One region of the Actinoallomurus vinaceus genome, then DNA from elsewhere that is predicted to be linked to it. Evidence: predicted binding sites of a transcription regulator. Region 1 holds the regulator's gene; the other holds the start of a gene.

What was found. The regulator HrcA, encoded in region 1, represses chaperone genes, less so after heat shock. The targets are predictions, from matches to a motif close to TTGGCACTCTCNNNNNGAGAGTGCCAA.
Region 2: groES (co-chaperone GroES) is a predicted target of HrcA. The motif match lies at 3,129-3,155, and genes of this name have one in related genera.

The regions. Positions count from the first base shown of each region.
Region 1 covers NZ_BAABHK010000004.1:128,292-138,247, reverse strand. Annotated here, with positions in the region: gene ABEA24_RS15830 (LLM class F420-dependent oxidoreductase) at 1-643, shown strand, start outside; gene ABEA24_RS15825 (ATP-binding protein) at 850-1,299, shown strand; gene hemW (radical SAM family heme chaperone HemW) at 1,344-2,552, shown strand; gene ABEA24_RS15815 (DUF4870 domain-containing protein) at 2,557-3,444, opposite strand; gene ABEA24_RS15810 (DUF4870 domain-containing protein) at 3,454-4,095, opposite strand; gene ABEA24_RS15805 (DUF3097 domain-containing protein) at 4,198-5,019, opposite strand; gene ABEA24_RS15800 (MBL fold metallo-hydrolase) at 5,131-5,934, opposite strand; gene hrcA (heat-inducible transcriptional repressor HrcA) at 6,070-7,083, shown strand; gene dnaJ (molecular chaperone DnaJ) at 7,084-8,214, shown strand; gene ABEA24_RS15785 (MFS transporter) at 8,526-9,956, opposite strand, start outside.
Region 2 covers NZ_BAABHK010000001.1:1,045,163-1,055,118, forward strand. Annotated here, with positions in the region: gene ABEA24_RS04850 (coiled-coil domain-containing protein) at 1-1,119, opposite strand, end outside; gene ABEA24_RS04855 (TFIIB-type zinc ribbon-containing protein) at 1,266-1,481, opposite strand; gene ABEA24_RS04860 (class I SAM-dependent methyltransferase) at 1,729-2,922, opposite strand; gene groES (co-chaperone GroES) at 3,272-3,583, shown strand; gene groL (chaperonin GroEL) at 3,674-5,296, shown strand; gene ABEA24_RS04875 (sigma-70 family RNA polymerase sigma factor) at 5,563-6,150, shown strand; gene ABEA24_RS04880 (hypothetical protein) at 6,147-6,926, shown strand; gene ABEA24_RS04885 (DUF5319 domain-containing protein) at 7,037-7,423, opposite strand; gene guaB (IMP dehydrogenase) at 7,556-9,058, shown strand; gene ABEA24_RS04895 (GuaB3 family IMP dehydrogenase-related protein) at 9,116-9,956, shown strand, end outside.

The DNA of each region.
Region 1 (9,956 bases):
GGCCGAGGTCGCGGCGCGGCACACGGCGGTGTCCGCGGCCCATCCCGGACGGTTCCTGCTGGGCCTGGGCGCGAGCCACGCCGGCCTCGTCGAGGGCTACCGCAGGCCGTACTCGGCGATGGTCGCCTACCTCGACGGGCTCGACGCCGAGGGCGTTCCGCGATCCGAGCGTGTGCTGGCCGCGCTCGGGCCGCGCATGCTCGCGCTGTCCCGGGACCGCGCGGCCGGCGCCCACCCGTACCTCGTGACGCCCGAGCACACGGCGCAGGCGCGGGAGATCCTCGGCCCGGACCGCGTGCTGGCCCCCGAGATCAAGGTGGTGCTCGACACCGATCCCGAGCGGGCGCGTGCGACGGCACGGCAGCACCTCGGCATGTACATGACGCTGCCCAACTACACGAACAACCTGCTGCGGCTGGGCTTCACCGAGGACGACTTCGCCGAGGGCGGCAGTGACCGCCTGATCGACGCGGCCGTCGCGTGGGGCGACGTCGAGGCGGTACGGCGGCAGATCGCCGCTCATCGTGACGCGGGCGCCGACCACGCCGTCCTCCAGGTGCTCAGCGCCGACCCGAGCGGGCTGCCCCGTACGGAGTGGCGGGAACTCGCCGCCGGCCTGGGACTGGACCGGCGCGGTTCGTGACGCCGGCCGGCCTCCGGACCGGGTGGGCCGCTGTGATCAACCTCACCACGGCGAGGGCCGGGCGTCCGATGCGTAGGGCCCGCAGCCGATAAGGGCGGCTCATCCTGTTCCGACCGAAAGACCGCAGCCGATGATCTGGGTTTTCGCCCTTGATGAGGGGAATGAGGCCGTTCCGACTGATTTAGGGAGGAGTCTTGGATGCGGCCATGACACGACCGGAGGCGCACCCCCGCGATCCGGATTTCACGGGTGGTGGTGATCCGGCCGATATGACGGTCCTCGGAGTGATCGCACTGCCCGGGACGGAGCATTCGGTCGCGGTGGGCCGTGGATTCGTGCGCGACACGCTCGGCTCCCACCACCCCGCGCTGGACGGCGTCGGCCTGAGCGTGAGCGAACTCGCCACCAACGCGATCAGGCACACCCTCAGCGGAGCCGGCGGCCGGTTCACCATAAGACTCGCCGCCGCGGACCGCCGGATCCGGGCCGAGGTCGTCAACGACGGCGTCATCGACGGCGAACCCCACCTCAGGAGCGAACCCCCCACCGACGCCGAGCACGGCCGCGGGCTGCTCCTCATCGAGGCCCTCGCGGACCGCTGGGGCGTGACCCGGTGCGCCGGCCGGACCACGGTGTGGGCGGAGTTCGGCTACTGAGCGCGCCGTCCCGGGCATCCGTCCGGTGGCGGCAGACTTGAGGGGTGCCCTCGACTCTGCCCGACGGAGATCCGGTCCCCACCGACGGCGCGCTGCCCGGCAGCGCCCTCGAAGGTCTCGGTGACCGTCCGTTCGGCTTCTACGTGCACGTGCCGTTCTGCGTCACCCGCTGCGGCTACTGCGATTTCAACACCTACACGGCGACCGAGCTGCGGGGCGCGTCACGCGAGGCGTACGCCGACACGGCCATCGCCGAGATCCGCCTCGCCCGCCGCGTGCTCGGCGACGTCGACCTTCCCGCCGCGACCGTCTTCGTCGGCGGCGGCACGCCCACCCTGCTGCCCGCCGGCGACCTGGGCCGGATCCTCGACGCGATCGGCAAGGAGTTCGGGCTGGCGGCCGACGCCGAGGTGACCACCGAGGCCAACCCCGAGACGGTCGACCCGGGCTACCTCGCAGGCCTCCGCGAGGCGGGCTTCACGCGCATGTCGTTCGGGATGCAGAGCTCCCGGGAGCACGTGCTGGCCGTCCTCGACCGCACGCACACGCCCGGCAGGCCACAGCAGTGCGTCCGCTGGGCGCGCGAGGCCGGGTTCGAGCACGTGAACCTCGACCTCATCTACGGCGCGCCGGGGGAGAGCGACGCCGACTGGCAGGCCAGCCTCGACGCCGTACTCGAGGCCGGTCCCGATCACGTCTCGGCGTACGCACTGATCGTCGAGGAGGGCACCCGGCTGGCCGCCCAGGTGCGCCGGGGCGAGGTCGCCGCGCCGGACGACGACGCCATGGCCGACCGGTACCTCGCCGCCGAGCGGACCCTCGGCGCCCACGGGCTGAACTGGTACGAGATCTCCAACTGGGCGGCGGACGACGACGCCCGCTGCCGGCACAACCTGCTGTACTGGACCGGCGGCGACTGGTGGGGCGTCGGCCCGGGCGCGCACAGCCACGTCGGCGGCACCCGCTGGTGGAACGTCAAGCACCCCGCCGCCTACGCCGCCCGCCTCGCGGCCGACACCACGCCCGCGCACGCCCGGGAGGTCCTGGACGCCGACGACCGGCGGTTCGAACGCGTGATGCTCGAACTGCGACTGGCCGACGGCTGCCCCCTCGACCTGCTCGACGACGACGCCGTACGAGGCGCGGTCGCGGACGGCCTGCTCGTCCCCGAGGCCTACGAGGCGGGACGCGCGGTGCTGACCCTGCGCGGGCGACTCCTGGCCGACGCGGTCGTCCGGGACCTGACGCCCTAAGGGGTCACTTGACCATCGGCCAGCACAGCCACTTCGGGATCACGTACGGCTGGGCCTTGCTCGCCCGTACCGCGCCGATGATCAGATAGATCAGGTGCGCCACGCCGTACACCACGAGCACCGGGAGGACGACGATCGCGCCGATCCCGAGCGTGACGACGATCAGCAGGATGCTGCCGAACGTGAGGATGAGGCTGGTCAGCGCGAGGTTCAGCGCCTGCGCCCCGTGCTGGCGGACGAACGGCGACCGGTCCTTGCGCGACGCGTAGACGACGAGCGGCGCGATGAACCCGAACGCGAACTGCCCGACGTACGCCATGAGCGCCCACGTCGTGTCGTCGGCCGCCGTGATCCCCGGGCCGGCGTACGCCGGCGGTCCGTAGGCGTACGGCACGGGAGGACCGCCGTACGGCGGTCCGGGCGGGTGCGGAGGACCGCCGTACCCGGGACCGAGCGCTTGTGGACCGGGTGGTGCGTCGTACGGTCCGGGTCCTGCCGGCGGGCCGCCGTAGGGCCGTCCGTACGGCGGCGGCTCGGCCGGCGCGCCGTACGGCCCCGGTGGCGTCGGCGGCCCGGCCGGGACACCGGGCGCTCCCGGTGGTCCAAGTGGTCCGGCGGGGGCGCCGTACGCCTCTGGTGGTCCAGGAGGCCCGGCTGGGGCGCCGTACGCACCCGGTGGTGCGGGTGGCCCGGCGGGGGCGCCGTACGCTCCCGGTGGCGTCGAGGGCCCGCCGTACGGAGGTCCACCGGCCTCGTAGGGCGGCGTGTCGTGCGGCCCCGGCCACGACGGTCCGGGCGGCGGGCCGCCGGGAGACGGGGGAGCGGCGGGCGGGCCGCTCAGCGCCGGGTCCGGCGGTTCGAACGAGGGCGGGGGATCCTGTGGCTCACTCACACGGCTTCCCTATCGCAGGATCGGCCAGGCGGCGATCGAGGGCAGGCGGTACCACTCGCAGCGGTTCGCGCCGATCGCGGCCTTGACGACGCAGAAGTACTCGATGGCCAGCACCGCGAGCGTGATGAGCAGCCCCTGTATGCCGATGAAGTAGGTCACGGCGAAGGCGGCGACGTTGCAGGCGGTCATCGCGATGGACAGGTTGAGCGCCTGGACCGCGTGGAAGCGCGCGAACCGCGAGGAACGGCCCTTGAGGAGGTAGACGATGGCCGGGGCGATAAACCCGGCGACGAAGATCCCGACGTAGGCCGGGACGGCCCAGCGTTCGTCCTCGTCCGTGACCGGCCCGCCGGTGGGCGTCGGCTCGCGGCGCCGCTTCGCGGGCTGGGGCGGGCCGTAGCCCGCGGCCGGAAGGGCCTGCTGCCCGTGCGGCTGCTGCTGATATCCGCCGTGCTGGTAGCCGCCCTGGTCGTAGCCTCCCGGCGCGTTCCCGGGCTGGGCGTACGGCGACGGCCCGTGGCCCTGGACCGGTGCCCGTCCATGGCCCTGGCCTCCGTGGCCCGGCCCGTACCCCTGGCCTCCCGGGCCGGGGCCGTAACCCGGTCCGCCGAGGCCGGGCCGTCCGTAGCCCGGTTGCTGGCCATAGGTCATTGGTGGCGTCCCTTCTAGCGGAACATGGGGAGATGTCGGTGGGTGACCGAAAGAGGTCGCAGTGTATGAGACGTACGCCGACGCGGGATGGTTGCGCCGTCCTCAGCCCCGTTGCGGGACGGTGACGAAGTCGATCAGCTCCTCGACCCGCCCGAGCAGCGCGGGCTCCAGGTCGGTGTAGGCGCGGACCCGGCCGAGGATCGCCTGCCACACCTCGCCCGGCTCGCCCCTCCAGCCGAGGGCGGCGATGACGCCTTCCTTCCAGGGCGTCCCGCGCGGCACCCGGGGCCACGCCGCGATGCCGAGCACCGACGGCTTCACGGCCTCCCAGATGTCGATGAAGGGGTGACCGGTGACGAGGACGTACGGCGAGGAGACCTCGCCGGCGATGCGGCTCTCCTTCGAACCGGCCACGAGGTGGTCGACGAGCACGCCCAGCCGGCGTTCCGGCCCGGGGCCGAACTCCTCGACGATGTCGGGGAGGTGGTCGACGCCTTCGAGGTACTCCACGACGACACCCTCGACCCGCAGGTCGTGCCCCCAGATCTTCTCCACGAGTTCGGCGTCGTGGCGGCCTTCGACGTAGATCCGGCTCTCCTGCGCGACGCGCGCCCGGAGGTTCGGTACGGCGATCGAGCCGGACGCCGACCGCGACGGCCCCGCCGCCCGTACGGGGCGGACGAGCGTCACCGGCTTGCCGTCGATCAGGAACCCTGCCTTGGTGAGGGGGAAGACCCGGCGCTTGCCGAACCGGTCCTCCAGGGTCACCGCGTCCTTCTCACAGGCGACGACCGCGCCGCAGAAACCGCTCGACGGGTCCTCGGCGACCAGGCCGGGCTCGGCGGCGACGTCCGGGATCTGCCCTTTCTTCGGGCGGCGCCAGTCGCCGGACAGAACGTCGCGTCCATAGTCTTTGCTCCGCACCCGTCGCACCGTACCGGTCACGAGCCGAGCGGGTGCGCTCACCCTGATCCCTTACCGGCCCGATCGTCCAGGCGGCCCGCCCCGATCCCGGGTTCGGATCGTCCGGGCGGCTCATCCTGATCCAGGGCGCGGGTCCAGATGATCGTGGCCGCGCCGGATCGCCTCGCGCAGCGTCTCGGCAGGGTACGGCCAGCCGCCCGTGGCGAGGGCCTCCTCGACGTCCAGCCCCGCGGCGTGCGTCTCCCGCACCCGGCGGGCCACCAGGTCGATCTCCTCGCGCTGGCGGGCCGCGAACGCCGGATCGACGGGCTCCCCGTGCCCGGGCACGAGCACGCCGTCCACGGTCCGCAGCAGCGCGGCCAGGGTGCCGGGCCACTCCAGCGGGAACGAGTCGCCGCCGTACGACGGCGGGCCCGACTGTTCGATCAGGTCGCCGGTGAACGCGCACCGGGCGTCGGGAACCCATGCCACGAGATCGCCGTCCGTGTGGCCCCGGCCGAAGTACCGCAGCTCGACGACGCGGTCGCCCAGGCCGAGCTCGGCGTGGTCGGTGACGAGGTGGTCCGGCGCGAGCAGGAGGTCGGTCTCGACCTTCTCCGCCCACCCGGGGAACTCGCGTGCCAGCATCGGCCGTACGGTGTGCGCCAGGTAGTCCGGCAACGACGCGTGCCCCCACCGCACCCCGGTGAAGGCGGCGTTGCCGAAGCAGTGGTCGAAGTGGCCGTGGGTGTTGACGACGATGGGATCCTCGACGCCGAGCCGCCGGACGTCGTCGCGTAGCCGCACGCCCTGTGCGACACTCGCGCGGGTGTCGATGACGACGGCGCCCGCGGCCCCGACGATGACCCCAACGGTCACGTCGAAGTCGGAATAACGGCGCTGGAAACAGCGTTCCGCAACTTCGTGCCAGGTCACAGGAGTGACTCTGCCACGCTCGACGCGAGAACGTGATCCACCGGCGTCTCCTCGTGTGTGCCGCCGAGCCGTACACTTGGCACTCAGAGGAGAAGAGTGCCAGATTGAAGGGCTGCGGACACGGGAGGTGAGTGCGTGCTCGACGATCGAAAGCTGGCCGTGCTGCGAGCCATCGTCGAAGATTACGTGTCCACCCATGAGCCGGTGGGTTCCAAGGCGCTGGTCGACCGGCACAATCTCGGCGTCTCGCCGGCCACGATCCGCAACGACATGGCGGTGCTCGAGGAGCAGGGCTACATCGCCCAGCCTCACACGAGCGCCGGACGCGTGCCGACCGACAAGGGATACCGGCTGTTCGTCGACCGGCTGTCCACGATCAAGCCGCTGTCCGCGGCCGAGCGGCGCGCCATCGAGACGTTCCTCGCCAACGCCTACGACCTCGACGACGTCGTGAGCCGTACGGTCCGGCTGCTGGCACAGCTGACGCGGCAGGTCGCCGTCGTGCAGTACCCCTCGCTGACGCGTTCGTCGGTACGGCACGTCGAGCTGGTGCCGATCGCGGCCCAGCGACTCCTGCTCGTGGTCATCACCAACACCGGCCGCGTCGAGCAGCGGGCCATCGAGACCCACGAGGACGTCTCCGACGAGGCCATCGCGCACCTGCGGGCGCTGCTCAACGCGCGTCTCGACGGGTGCTGGCTCACCGACGTGCCCGACGTCATGGCCGACCTGACGGAGCACGTGCCGGTCGGCGAGCGGCCCCTGGCCGCGACGGTGCTGTCGGTCCTCCTCGAGAGCCTCGTCGAGAAGCACGAAGAGAAGATAATCATCGGCGGCGCGGCGAACCTCGCTCGCGCCGACTTGTCCCAGAGCCTCCGTGACGTGCTGGAGGCCCTGGAAGAACAGGTCGTCCTGATGCGACTGCTCGGCGAGGCGGAGAACCCCTCCGGCCTCACCGTGCGGATCGGCACCGAGAACCCGCATGAGGGCCTGCGCACGACATCGGTGGTCGCCACCGGCTACGGCGCGGGCGACCAGGCCGTGGCCCGGCTCGGCGTGCTCGGTCCGACGCGGATGGACTACCCCGGGACGATGGGAGCAGTGCGCGCAGTGGCACGTTACGTCGGTCAGATACTGGCGGGGTCGTAAGTGGCGAACGACTACTACGCGACCCTCGGGGTGCGCCGGGACGCCAGCGCGGACGAGATCAAGAAGGCGTACCGGAGGCTCGCGCGCGAGCTGCACCCGGACGTCAATCCTGATCCGGCCACCCAGGAGCGGTTCAAGGAGATCACCCAGGCGTACGAGGTGCTCTCCGACCCGAAGAAGCGCGAGATGTACGACCTGGGCGCCGACCCGTTCGCGGCCGGTGCCGGCGCGGGAGCCGGCGGCTTCGGCGCGGGATTCCCGTTCAGCGACATCATGGACGCCTTCTTCGGCACCACCACCCAGCGCGGGCCGCGCACCCGGGCCCGACGGGGCCGCAACGGCACCGTGCGCGTCGAGCTGGACCTGTCGGAGACGGCGTTCGGCACCACGCGCGAGCTCACGGTCGACACCGCCGTCGTGTGCAACCACTGCTCGGGCGCCGGTACGGCCCCGGGCACGCACCCCGAGACGTGCGACATGTGCCACGGCCGGGGCGAGGTGCAGCAGGTCACCCGGTCGTTCCTCGGCCAGGTCATGACGTCGCGAGCCTGCCCGCAGTGCGGCGGCTACGGCACCATGATCCGCACCCCGTGCCCGGAGTGCTCCGGCGACGGCCGGGTCCGCACCCGCCGCACGATCAAGGTACGCATCCCCGCCGGTGTCGAGAACGGCACCCACATCCAGCTCGCCGGTGAGGGCGAGGTCGGCCCGGGCGGCGGACCGGCCGGCGACCTGTTCCTGGAGATCGTCGAGCGTCCGCACGCGATCTTCGAACGGCAGGGCGACGACCTGCACTGCACCGCCCAGGTCCCGATGACCGCCGCCGCACTCGGCACCACGCTGACCGTCGAGACCCTCGACGGCCCCGAGGAGATCGACATCCGGCCCGGCACCCAGTCCGGCCAGGTGATCCCGATGTACGGCCGGGGCGTCAAGCACCTCAACGACAGCGGCCGCGGCGACCTGATGATCCACGTGAACATCGAGACGCCGACCAAGCTCGACGAGGAGCAGGAGGAACTGCTGCGCAAGCTGGCGAGCCTGCGCGGCGAGGAGCGCCCGCCGGGCAAGTTCTCCCCGGGCCAGCAGGGCTTCTTCTCCCGCCTCCGCGACGCCTTCAACGGCCGCTGAGGTTTTTGCGAAGGCCCCGTCCGGACCGGACGGGGCCTTCGTCATCCGTGAGGGATCTCTGTCACGTGAGCGGGTCGCTGTCGCGTGGGCCGGTCTCCGTCACGTAGTCGGACACATAGGCGGCCTTCGTCACGCCTCCGTCACGCGAGCGGGTCTCCGTCACATGGGTGCGTCTCCGCCACGCGGGTGGGTCTGCGTCACGTGGGCCGGCCTGCGTCACGTGGCCGGTCTCCGTCGTGTAGGCGGGTCTGCGTCGCGTGGGCGGGTCGCCGTCACGTGGGTGGGTCCGCGTCACGTGGGCGGGGCTTCCGTCATCCGTGAGCGGGTGCCGCGGACCGGTTCTCCGGCTCCGGCTCCCGCTCCGGCGGTGCCTCGCGGGTTCGCATCAGCGCCGCCGTGACGATCGTCGCGACGAGCAGCCCCGCTGCGAGCCAGAAGGTCAGCCCGACGGCGTGCAGTGACGCGGCCCCGGATCCGCGGCCCGCCCGGGACCCCGTGGCCAGGGAGCGGAAGAAGACCGTCCCCAGCAGGGCGATGCCCAGAGTGCCGCCGAACTGCTGGACCGCGTTGAGCAGCCCGGCGGCCGACCCCGTCTCGTGCGGGCGCACCCGCGTGAGGGCGGTGGTGAAGAACGGCACGGTGAACAGCCCGTTCCCGATCCCGCACAGCCCCAGCGCGCCGAGCAACGCCCAGGGGTAGGCGCCCGGCCGGGCGCCGGCGTAGACGGCGACCGTGGCGAGGAGGCCGGCGAGCATGACGGCCAGCCCGGCGAACATCATCCGTGATCCGTACCGCGGCACCAGGCGCGTCCCCGAGACCCACGAGGAGATCGCCATGCCGCAGGACCACGGCAGCAGCGTCAGCCCGGCGGTGAGGACGTCGTCGCCCAGCCCGACCTGCACCTGCACCACGACGACCAGCATCAGCCCGTTCATCACGGCGAAGAACAGCGTCGAGGTCGCCAGCGCGGCCGGGAAGCCCCGGTCGCGGAACAGGCTCGGCTCGACCAGCGGACGGCCACCGCGCCGGGCGGCGTACCGCTGCTGAAGACCGAACGCCACCAGGACCACGGCCCCGGCGCCCATCTCGGCCCAGCCGCCCGCCCGCACACCGGCGGTCCCGCTCTGAATCAAGGGATGGACGACCAGTCCGGCTCCGGCGATCGCCAGCACCGTGCCGAGCAGGTCCAGGCGCGGCCGCGCCTCCGCCCTGTCCTCGCGCATCCTCGGAACCACGGCCAGCACGACGGCCGCGAGCGGCAGGTTGACGAGGAACACCGAACGCCAGGAGGAGCCGAACAGGTCGGCGTGCGTGAGCACCGCCCCCAGCACCGGCCCGCAGATCGCGGCCAGGCCCATCACCGGCCCGATGCTCCCCATCGCCTTGGCCAGCTCGGCACCGTCGAACATGGCGCGGATCAGCCCGATCGTCTGCGGAATGATCAACGCGGCGGCGGCACCCTGGACCGCTCGGGCGGCGATCAGCGCCCCGGCCCCGGGCGCCAGCGCGCACGACAGCGACGCGAGCGCGAAGCCCGCCACCCCGACCGCGAACACGCGCCTGCGCCCCACCATGTCGCCCAGCCGGCCGCCCATGACCAGCAGCATCGCGAACGGCAGCGTGTAGGCCGCGCTGAACCACTGGATGTCGGTCTCGGCACCGCCCAGGTCCGTGTGGATGACCGGCGCGGCGACCTGCACGATCGTCGCGTCCAGCAGGTTCATCGCCTCGGCGACCAGCAG
Region 2 (9,956 bases), on a different contig from region 1:
CTGCACCCCGGCGACCCGCTGGTTGACGTCGTCGTTCACCCCCACGACCTGGCGCAGGAGGTCCTCGCGCAACATCTCCATGTGCTTGGTCAGGTCGACGCGGGAGGCGTCGATGACCTTCGTCAACGTCTCCTCGCTCTCGTCCCGGTCGGGCCGGGCGCGCAACTCGTCGATCAGCGGGTCGACCGCCTCGGACAGGCGCTTCTCCAAGGCGTCGAACCGGTCGGTGGGATCGATGAGCGGGCGGTCGCCGATCGCGGCGATCTTGCGGTGCAGCTCGGCGACCTCCAGCGTCACCGGCAGCCGATCGATCTGCTGGTCGACCCCCTCGACGCGGTCGGAGGCCCCGTCGACCTTGGCCTCCAGCGCCTGGAAATGCCCCTCGACCCCGCGGAGCTTGCCGGACAGGCCTTCCAGGCGGCCGTCGATGCCGTCGAGGCGGCCGCCGACGCCCTCGACCCGGCCGTTGACGGCCTCGAGGCCCTGCTCGAAGCGCTCGGCCATGTCGTTCAGCGACTGGTCGACCTTGCCGGCGACGCCGTTGATCTCATGCTCGAGCTTCTCGGACCGGTGCCCGAGATCGGCGAGTGTCTTGTCCAGCCGGTTGAACCGGACCGACGCGGCCTCCATCGTGCCCGCGAGCCGGTCGAGGCGCTTGGTCAGGTCGTCCATCTGCTGGGCGGCCTGCAGCGTCGCGTCGGTGATGCTCCGGCTGGAGTCGAGCACGGCCTGGATGCGGGCCAGGCCCTCGTCGACGTTCTCGGCGATGACGCCGACGTCGGCCCAGAGGGAGGGCAACTCGGCGACGGGCTTGACCCGCTCGCCCACCGACTCGATGTGCTCGGCCAGCCCCTCGGCCCACTCCGGAGGCTTGCCGTACAGCTCGTCGACCTGCCCGCGGACGGTGTCGAGCTGGGTCGTCAGCCCGGTGAGCTCACGCTCCCGGACCTCGCGGAGCAGCCACTCTATTCCCTCCAGCCGCTGGTGGATCTCGTCCAGGAGCTGCCCCGTCGATCGCTGCTCATAGACGTGATCTTGCGCCGCGCGGGCTAGCAATTCTCGCATTCGGTCCGAGACCGGCTGACCCCCTGTCTGCAGGAAGTTGTGATTGGTGTCCACCCGGGTGCTCCTTCGTTTGCCCTGCCGGAAATGGCGGCGGCGTGGATCGCGAGGAGACACTCTATTGAGCGAACCAAGGTCATCGAGCCGAAGAAAAGAAATTCAGGGAAAAGAGATTCCTAGTCGGCTGCGGCAAATTGCCCTTTTCAGGCGCGACGGTGCCGGCCCTCGTACGAGAGCCCCGCCGGATGGCCGCAGACGGCGGCGATCTGCCCTGTGCCGCGCCACATCAGGCGGTCGAGCTCCCCCCGCCCGAGGAACACTCCGCGGCAGCGGGAGCACTCCTCGAACACGATGCCGCCCCGCTGGAAAGCCACCATTCCGGCACCGCACTTCGGACACCGCAGTACGGCGTCGGCCATCGTTCGCCCCCATGTTCGCCCGCGCCTGCCCGGCGCGCACCCGTCATCGCGCCCGCGGCGCGGGCTTCCGGTCGCCAAGAGTAGTCAGCCGGACACGGTCGTGACCGTGGTCTTTGCCGGACTCTGGCGTGTCGCCCACCCCCGCGCGCCACCACCCACGCCGCGTACCGCGCGGCCCGTGCTCGAACGGCAACCACGGGGCGGTGCCACCGTCGGACCGGCCCTTCGGCGCCCGGCGTCGTCTCGCTCAGGCCTCTTGGCAGATCAGGGCGGTCGGGGCGTCGCCCACGCGGGTGAGTACGAGGACGCGTTCCTCGGTGCCGTCCGTGCGCAGGTCGCGGCGCAGCCGCTCGACGTCGCCCGCGAAGCCGCGCTTCTTGATCGTGAGGGTGCCCGTCCGGTGTTCGCGCAGCGCCGCCCGTACCCGCTTCACCGCGAACGGCAGGACGTCCAGGATCTCGTACGGCCGGGCGAACGGCGTCGCACGCAGCGCGTCCGAGGTGATGTAGGCGATCCGGGGGTCGGCCAGCGCTCCGTCGAGCCGGGCCGCGACTTCGGCCACCAGATGCGCCCGGACCACCGCGCCGTCCGGTTCGTACAGATAGCGGCGCCAGTCGGCGATCGGGGGCGGCCCGAGGTCGGGCTCGGCCGTCAGGGTGGCGGCCTCCCGGCCCGGTCGCAGGACGGTCGCCCGGCGTGGTGTGTCGCCCGCCAGGTGGCCGAGCCACAGCGCCGCCTCCTTCACCTCGCCGCCGTCGGAGATCCATTCGGCCTCCGCTCCCGGGGGCACGGCCTCGTGGGGGATGCCCGGCGCCACCTTGACGCAGCCGCCGGGCGCCCGTCCGGCGATGGCGAGCACGGTGCCCAGCGGCGGCAGGTACGCCTCCGGGTCGAAGACCCGCCCACGGGAGGTACGGCGGCCCGGGTCGGCGAAGACCGCGGCGTGCCCGTCCGGATCCTGTGCCGCGGCGTCGCCCGGCCGTACGTCCGCCAGGTCCTCCAGGGCGAAGGCGCGGAGGTTCGCCCGTGCGACGGCGGCGGTGAGCGGGTCCAGCTCCACGCCGATCCCGCCGACGCCCGCGTGGGCGCGCGCGAGGAGGTCGCCGCCGATGCCGCAGCCCAGGTCGAGTACCGTCCCGCGACCGTCGAGCCGGCCGGCGAACCGCTGCGCCCGGTGCCGGGCGACGCTCGCCCGAGTCGCCTGCTCGAGCCCTTGCGGCGTGAAGTACATGCGGTCCGCGTCGGCCCCGAACTTGGCCCGCCCGCGCACACGGAGCCGCGCCTGCGTGAGCGCGGCGCCGACCAGTTCGGCAGGGTGGCGGGTACGCAGCCGGGAGGCGGTGGCCAGGAGCGTGCGCTCGTCGACGTCGGCGGCGCCGATCTCGCCGAGCAGTCCCTGGCCTTCGGGGGTGAGCAGCCCCTGAAATGCGGCGATGTCCACCCGACGACCGTAGTGGCCGAGCGGCAGTGGGCCGGACCGGGCGGCCGGCGAGCCTGGTGGCGCTGGACTATGCCGGGTCGCCGGGCGGATCCTGTCGGCCCGCATCGGGCCGTCGGGTGATCCTCGCGAAAGTCGCATATAACGACAGGTGGGCGGCGCGCGGGACCCCGTGTTGACGCGTTCCCGGCCACGGCATAATCTCCAACTTGGCACTCTCCCTATGAGAGTGCCAATCAAGCGACAGGCTGGTCTGGCACCCGCGACGGCAGGCCACCGTGGTCGCGTCTCCAACATGCGGCTGGCCGCTCTGGTCGGCCGAGGATACGCAATCGAAGGGGAAGGTCAGATCGTGTCGACCGCCACCAAGGTTGTTCTCAAGCCGCTCGAGGACCGCATCGTCGTCCAGCCCCTCGAGGCCGAGCAGACCACCGCGTCGGGTCTGGTGATTCCCGACACGGCCAAGGAGAAGCCCCAGGAGGGCACTGTTCTCGCCGTCGGGCCGGGTCGCTTCGACGACAAGGGTGAGAAGCGCGTCCCGCTCGACGTCAAGGTCGGGGACGTCGTCCTCTACAGCAAGTACGGCGGCACCGAGGTCAAGTACAACAACGAGGAGTACCTCGTGCTGTCGGCCCGCGACGTGCTCGCCGTCGTCGAGAAGTAAGACCCGAACGAATGCGCCGCCCCGGTCATACCCCTATGAGGGTGGCCGGGGCTGTGCACGTCCACGGACACCCATACTTGGAGCTTCCCAATGCCGAAGATCCTGGAGTTCGACGAGGACGCGCGCCGCGCCCTTGAGCGCGGAGTCAACGCCCTCGCGGACGCCGTCAAGGTGACGATCGGCCCGCGCGGCCGCAACGTCGTCATCGACAAGAAGTGGGGCGCCCCCACCATCACGAACGACGGTGTCACCATCGCCCGTGAGGTGGAGCTCGACGACCCGTACGAGAACCTCGGCGCGCAGCTCGCCAAGGAGGTCGCCACCAAGACCAACGACATCGCGGGTGACGGCACCACCACCGCGACGGTCCTGGCACAGGCGCTCGTCCGCGAGGGGCTGCGCAACGTCGCTGCCGGCGCGTCGCCGATCAACCTCAAGCGAGGCATCGACGCCGCCGCCAACTACGTCTCCGAGCAGCTGCTCAAGTCGGCCCGCGAGGTCGACGACAAGGAGTCGATCGCGCACGTCGCGACCATCTCCGCCCAGGACGCCAAGATCGGTGAGCTGATCGCCGAGGCGTTCGACAAGGTGGGCAAGGACGGTGTCATCACCGTCGAGGAGGCCCACACGATGGGCCTGGAGCTGGAGTTCACCGAGGGTCTCCAGTTCGACAAGGGCTACCTGTCGCCGTACATGGTGACCGACCCGGAGCGGATGGAGGCGGTCCTCGAGGACGCCTACATCCTCATCCACGACGGCAAGATCTCCAACGTCACGGAGTTCCTGCCGCTGGCGGAGAAGGTCGCCCAGACCCGTAAGCCGCTGCTGGTCATCGCCGAGGACGTCGAGGGCGAGGCCCTCGCGCTCCTGGTGCAGAACAAGCTGCGCGGCACGTTCGTCAGCGTCGCGGTCAAGGCGCCGGGCTTCGGCGACCGCCGCAAGGCGATGCTGGAGGACATGGCCGTCCTCACCGGCGGCCAGGTCGTCACCGAGGCCGTCGGCCTCAAGCTGGACGGCGTCGACCTCGACGTGCTGGGCCGCGCCCGGCGGGTGACCGTCACCAAGGACGCCACCACCGTCGTCGACGGCGACGGCGAGGCGGCCTCGATCGAGGACCGGATCCGCCAGATCCGCCGCGAGATCGAGGGCAGCGACTCCGACTGGGACCGCGAGAAGCTGCAGGAGCGCCTGGCGAAGCTGGCCGGGGGCGTCTGCGTCCTGCGTGTCGGCGCCGCCACCGAGGTGGAGCTGAAGGAGAAGAAGCACCGTCTCGAGGACGCCATCTCCGCGACCCGCGCGGCGATCGAGGAGGGCATCGTCTCCGGCGGCGGCAGCGCGCTCGTGCACGTCGCCAAGGAGGGCTTCGACGCGCTCGGGCTGTCCGGCGACGAGGCCACCGGCGCGGAGGCCGTCCGCCGCGCGCTGGTCGAGCCGCAGCGCTGGATCGCCGAGAACGGCGGCAACGAGGGCTACGTCGTCGTCTCCAAGGTCGAGGCGCTGCCGGTCGGCTCCGGCTTCAACGCCGCGACCGGGGAGTACGGCGACCTGATCGCCCAGGGCGTCATCGACCCGGTCAAGGTGACCCGCTCCGCGGTCAGCAACGCCGCGTCGATCGCCGGCATGCTGCTCACGACCGAGGCGCTGGTCGCGGACAAGCCGGAGGAAGAGCCGGACGCCGCTGCCGGTGGTCACGGTCACGGCCACGGCCACTGATCATCGATTCGGCCGGTACGACGGCCGGAAGATCACCCGGATGCCCTCGCCACGGATGTGGCGGGGGCATCCGTCGTCTCGGGGCGCCCGTTCGCTGACTGTATGTAGTTGATCGATCACGTTGAGAGATAAAGGCGGGTCGGGATCAGTACTGTGACCATTCCGTTGTCATCAACGATGGAGACAGGCGCGATCTCGGTGGGCATCATGCTTTCGTGACCGAGGGAGCGATCGCCGGGGCCGCGGTTCGGGGTGCTGCCGACGAAATACGGGGGAGACGTCCGGCGAAAGCCGACGACAACGAGCTCAGGGAACTCACGAGCCTTGCAGTCCAAGGCGACCCGGAGGCGGTCGAGTCCCTGATCGGGCGGGTACGCCCCATGGTCGTACGCTACTGCCGGGCACGGCTCGGCCGGGTGTCGGGGCAGTACCACATCGCGGACGATGTGGCCCAAGAGGTGTGCATCGCCGTGCTCGGTGCGCTACCGCGCTACCGCGACATGGGCCGGCCGTTCGCCTCGTTCGTCTTCGGCATCGCGTCGCACAAGATCGCGGATGCGCTGCGCAGCGCGATCCGCGCCGCCGTGCCCACCGAGGACCTGCCCGACGGCCCCGACGAGCGGCCGGGCCCCGAGGAGACGGTCGTCCGCTACATCGAGGCCGAACGCGCCAGGGACCTTCTCGACCGGTTGCCGGATCATCAGAAGGAATTGGTGCTTCTGCGGGTGGTGGCAGGTCTGTCGGCTGAGGAGACCGGTAATGTACTGGGCATGTCAGCCGGGGCCGTCCGCGTCGCCCAGCACCGGGCTCTCGCCCGTCTTCGAGCGATGGCGAGTGAGGAGTCGATCGCTTGACCGGTGGGGGTACCGCCACTCCCGAGCCGCTCGACCTCAGTGAGATCAGCCGTAGCGGCGACCTGTTCGACGCTCTGGCCGGGCGCCGCGTCACCGATCCGGGCGCCGGATTCGAACCGTCCGACGACCCGGCCGCACGCCTGCTGGCCGCCCTGATCGCCGACGTCGACGTGGACGCGCCGCCGTTGCCCGCGCCCCCACCGCGTGTGTCGTGCGGTGGCTCGAAGACGTCAGGCCGCCCGGTCGTCCGGGCGTTCGTCACGTTCGGCGCGGTCACGGTCCTGCTGACGACGGCGGGTGCCGCCGTCGCGGGCGGCGGGGGCGATCGCGAGCCGAAGGCCCACGCGCCCTTGGCCCGCATCGAGGCCTCGGAACGCTCCAAGGCGCACCTCGAGTCGGTCGTCCGGGCGTTCCCCGGCGGCCCGCGCCCGTCCGTCGGCAGAACGCCCGCCGCGTCACCGCGCCCATCCGAGACGAAGACGTCCGAAGCACCGACGAAACCGCCTGCGGGAGCCCCGGCGAAGGGCCACACCCCCGGCTACGTCGGGCCGAAGCATCCCCGGGGGCACGGCCCGGACACCGGGCACTCGACCAGCCCGTCGCCGACCCCGACCCCGACCGCGCCGGCCGATCCCACCCCGAGCCCGTCCACGTCCCCCACCACGTCGAAGCCATCTGGTGAGACGTCCGCCACGGATCCCGACCGGTCGCGGCGCACGGCCAAGAGGCGCTCTTCGGGCACCGGCCGCACGTCAGCGGATCACGACCGCCGGTAGGGCGGTCTCCTTCAGGTAACGGCGATCACGGCCGGCCGGCGGCCCGCTCAGGGGATCACGGCAGGTACGACGACGAGCCCCTCAGTTCGAAAGGTACGGCGGCGCGGCCCTCAGCTCGAGTGGCCTTCCTCACTGTCGATGACGCCGTCCACGTAACCGCGGGCGTACTCCCAGCTGACGTAGTCCTCCGGGGCGGCGGCGATCGCGGGCTCGTGGACGCGCGGCAGCCCCTCGTCGAGCAGGTGACGCAGGTTGCCGTGCAGGAGGTCCCAGTCGATGTGGTGGGCCCTGCCGCAGTCGCCGCAGTCGACCGTCAGGCCCTTGATGCCCAGCGGCTCGAGCAGGGCACGGAAGACCTCCAGGTCGGCCAGGTCGGCCAGCACGTCCTCCCGCTCCGTCGTGCTCAGCGGAGCGGTCTCGTCGCTCGGATCGCCGAGCGCGGCGGCCGGGTCCTCGGGATCGTTCGCGAACGGGTCGAGCGGAGCGTCATCGTGCACAAACCCACGCTACCTGAGTAACGGTCGCCGATTCGTTCCTTGTGGCGACCCTTCGCGGCCGTTCGACACGCCCGACTAGGATGGGGGCAACGCTTCGCTGATCAGGCCCGACACCGCGACCCTTTCCGGATGATGCCCATGACTTCCGCGCCCGAGTCCGCCAAGTTCGCCTCGCAGGGCCTCACGTACGACGACGTGCTGCTCGTGCCCGCGTATTCCGATCTCGCGCCGGGTGACGCCGACACGTCGACGCGCCTGTCGCGGTCGATCACGCTGCGCATCCCGCTGGTGTCCGCGGCGATGGACACCGTCACCGAGGCGCGGATGGCGGTCGCCATGGCCCGGCAGGGCGGCCTCGGCGTGCTGCACCGCAACCTGCCGATCGACGAGCAGGCCCAGCAGGTCGACCTGGTCAAGCGCTCCGAGGCGGGCATGGTCAACAACCCGGTGACCTGTTCGCCGGACGACACGCTCGCCGACGTCGAGGCGCTGTGCGCGCACTACCGCATCTCCGGCGTCCCGGTGACCGACGCCGACGGCGTCCTCGTCGGCATCGTCACCAACCGGGACATGCGGTTCGAGACGGACGCCGCGCGCCCGGTGCGCGAGGTGATGACCAAGATGCCGCTGGTCACCGCGCCGGTCGGAGTGTCCCGCGACGAGGCGTTCGCGCGGCTGCGCGCCAACAAGGTGGAGAAGCTCCCGCTCGTCGACGGCGCCGGCCGGCTGCGCGGCCTGATCACGGTGAAGGACTTCACCAAGAGCGAGCAGTACCCCTTGGCGACGAAGGACGCGGCCGGGCGGCTCGTGGTCGGTGCGGGCGTCGGCGTGGGCCCGGAGGCCGAGCAGCGCGCCAAGGCGCTGATCGAGGCCGGCGTCGACGCGCTGGTGGTGGACACCGCGCACGGCCACTCGCGCGGCATGATCGAAATGGTCGCCAAGCTCAAGGCCAACAGCAACGCCGACATCATCGCCGGCAACGTCGCGACCAGGGCCGGGGCGCAGGCGCTCGTCGACGCGGGCGCCGACGCGGTGAAGGTCGGCGTCGGCCCGGGCTCCATCTGTACGACGCGCGTGGTCGCCGGTGTCGGCGCGCCCCAGGTCACCGCCATCTACGAGGCCGCGCTGGCGTGCGGCCCCGCCGGGGTGCCGGTGATCGGCGACGGCGGCCTGCAGTACTCCGGCGACATCGCCAAGGCGATCGCCGCGGGCGCCGACACGGTGATGCTGGGATCGCTGCTCGCGGGCTGCGAGGAGAGCCCCGGCGAGCTGATCTTCATCAACGGCAAGCAGTACAAGACCTACCGGGGCATGGGCTCGCTCGGCGCGATGAAGAACCGTGAGCGCGGCGGGTCGTTCAGCAAGGACCGCTACTCCCAGGAAGACGTCGCCGGCGAGGACAAGCTGATCCCCGAGGGCATCGAGGGCCAGGTGCCCTACCGGGGTCCGGTCGCGGCCGTCGCCCACCAGCTCATCGGCGGCCTGCGCCAGGCCATGTGGTACACCGGCTCCCGCACGGTCGGCGACCTGAAGGCGAACGGCATGCTGATGCCGATCACCGGGGCGGGCCTGCGGGAGAGCCACCCGCACGACATCCAGATGACGGTCGAGGCCCCCAACTACCAGGTCCGCTGAGAGTTTCACCGGCCGTGACCCGTCGTGGTCACGGCCGAAGCATGGGAGAGGACGTACATGGCTGAGGTCGAGATCGGGCGGGGCAAGAGCGGCCGGCGGGCGTACGCGCTCGACGAGATCGGCATCGTCCCGTCGCGGCGCACCCGTGACCCGGAGGAGGTCAGCGTCGCGTGGCAGATCGACGCCTACCGCTTCGAGATGCCGCTGGTCGTCGCCCCGATGGACAGCGTGGTCAGCCCGGCGACGGCGATCGCCATCGGCCGCCTCGGCGGCCTGGCCGTGCTCGACCTCGAGGGGCTGTGGACCCGCTATGAGAACCCCGAGTCGCTGCTGGCCGAGATCGCCTCGCTGGACGACGCCACGGCGACGCGACGGCTCCAGGAGCTGTACGCCGAGCCGATCAAGGAAGACCTGATCGGGCGGCGCATCGAGGAGATCCGCGACGCGGGCGTGACCGTGGCGGCCCGGCTGTCGCCGCAGCGCACCGCCCAGTACCACAAGGCGGTCATCGACGCGGGCGTGGATCTGTTCGTGATCCGCGGCACCACGGTCAGCGCCGAGCACGTCTCCGGGCGGGCCGAGCCGCTCAACCTCAAGCAGTTCATCTACGACCTCGACGTCCCGGTGATTGTCGGTGGCTGCGCCACCTACACCGCCGCGCTGCATCTGATGCGCACCGGCGCGGCCGGGGTCCTCGTCGGCTTCGGCGGCGGCTCCGGGCACACGACCCGTACGGTCCTCGGCGTCGCGGTGCCGATGGCGACGGCCATCTCGGACGTCGCGGCGGCCCGGCGCGACTACCTCGACGAGTCCGGCGGCCGGTACGTCCACGTGATCGCCGACGGTGGCATGCGGCAGTCCGGAGACATCGCCAAGGCCCTTGCGGTCGGCGCCGACG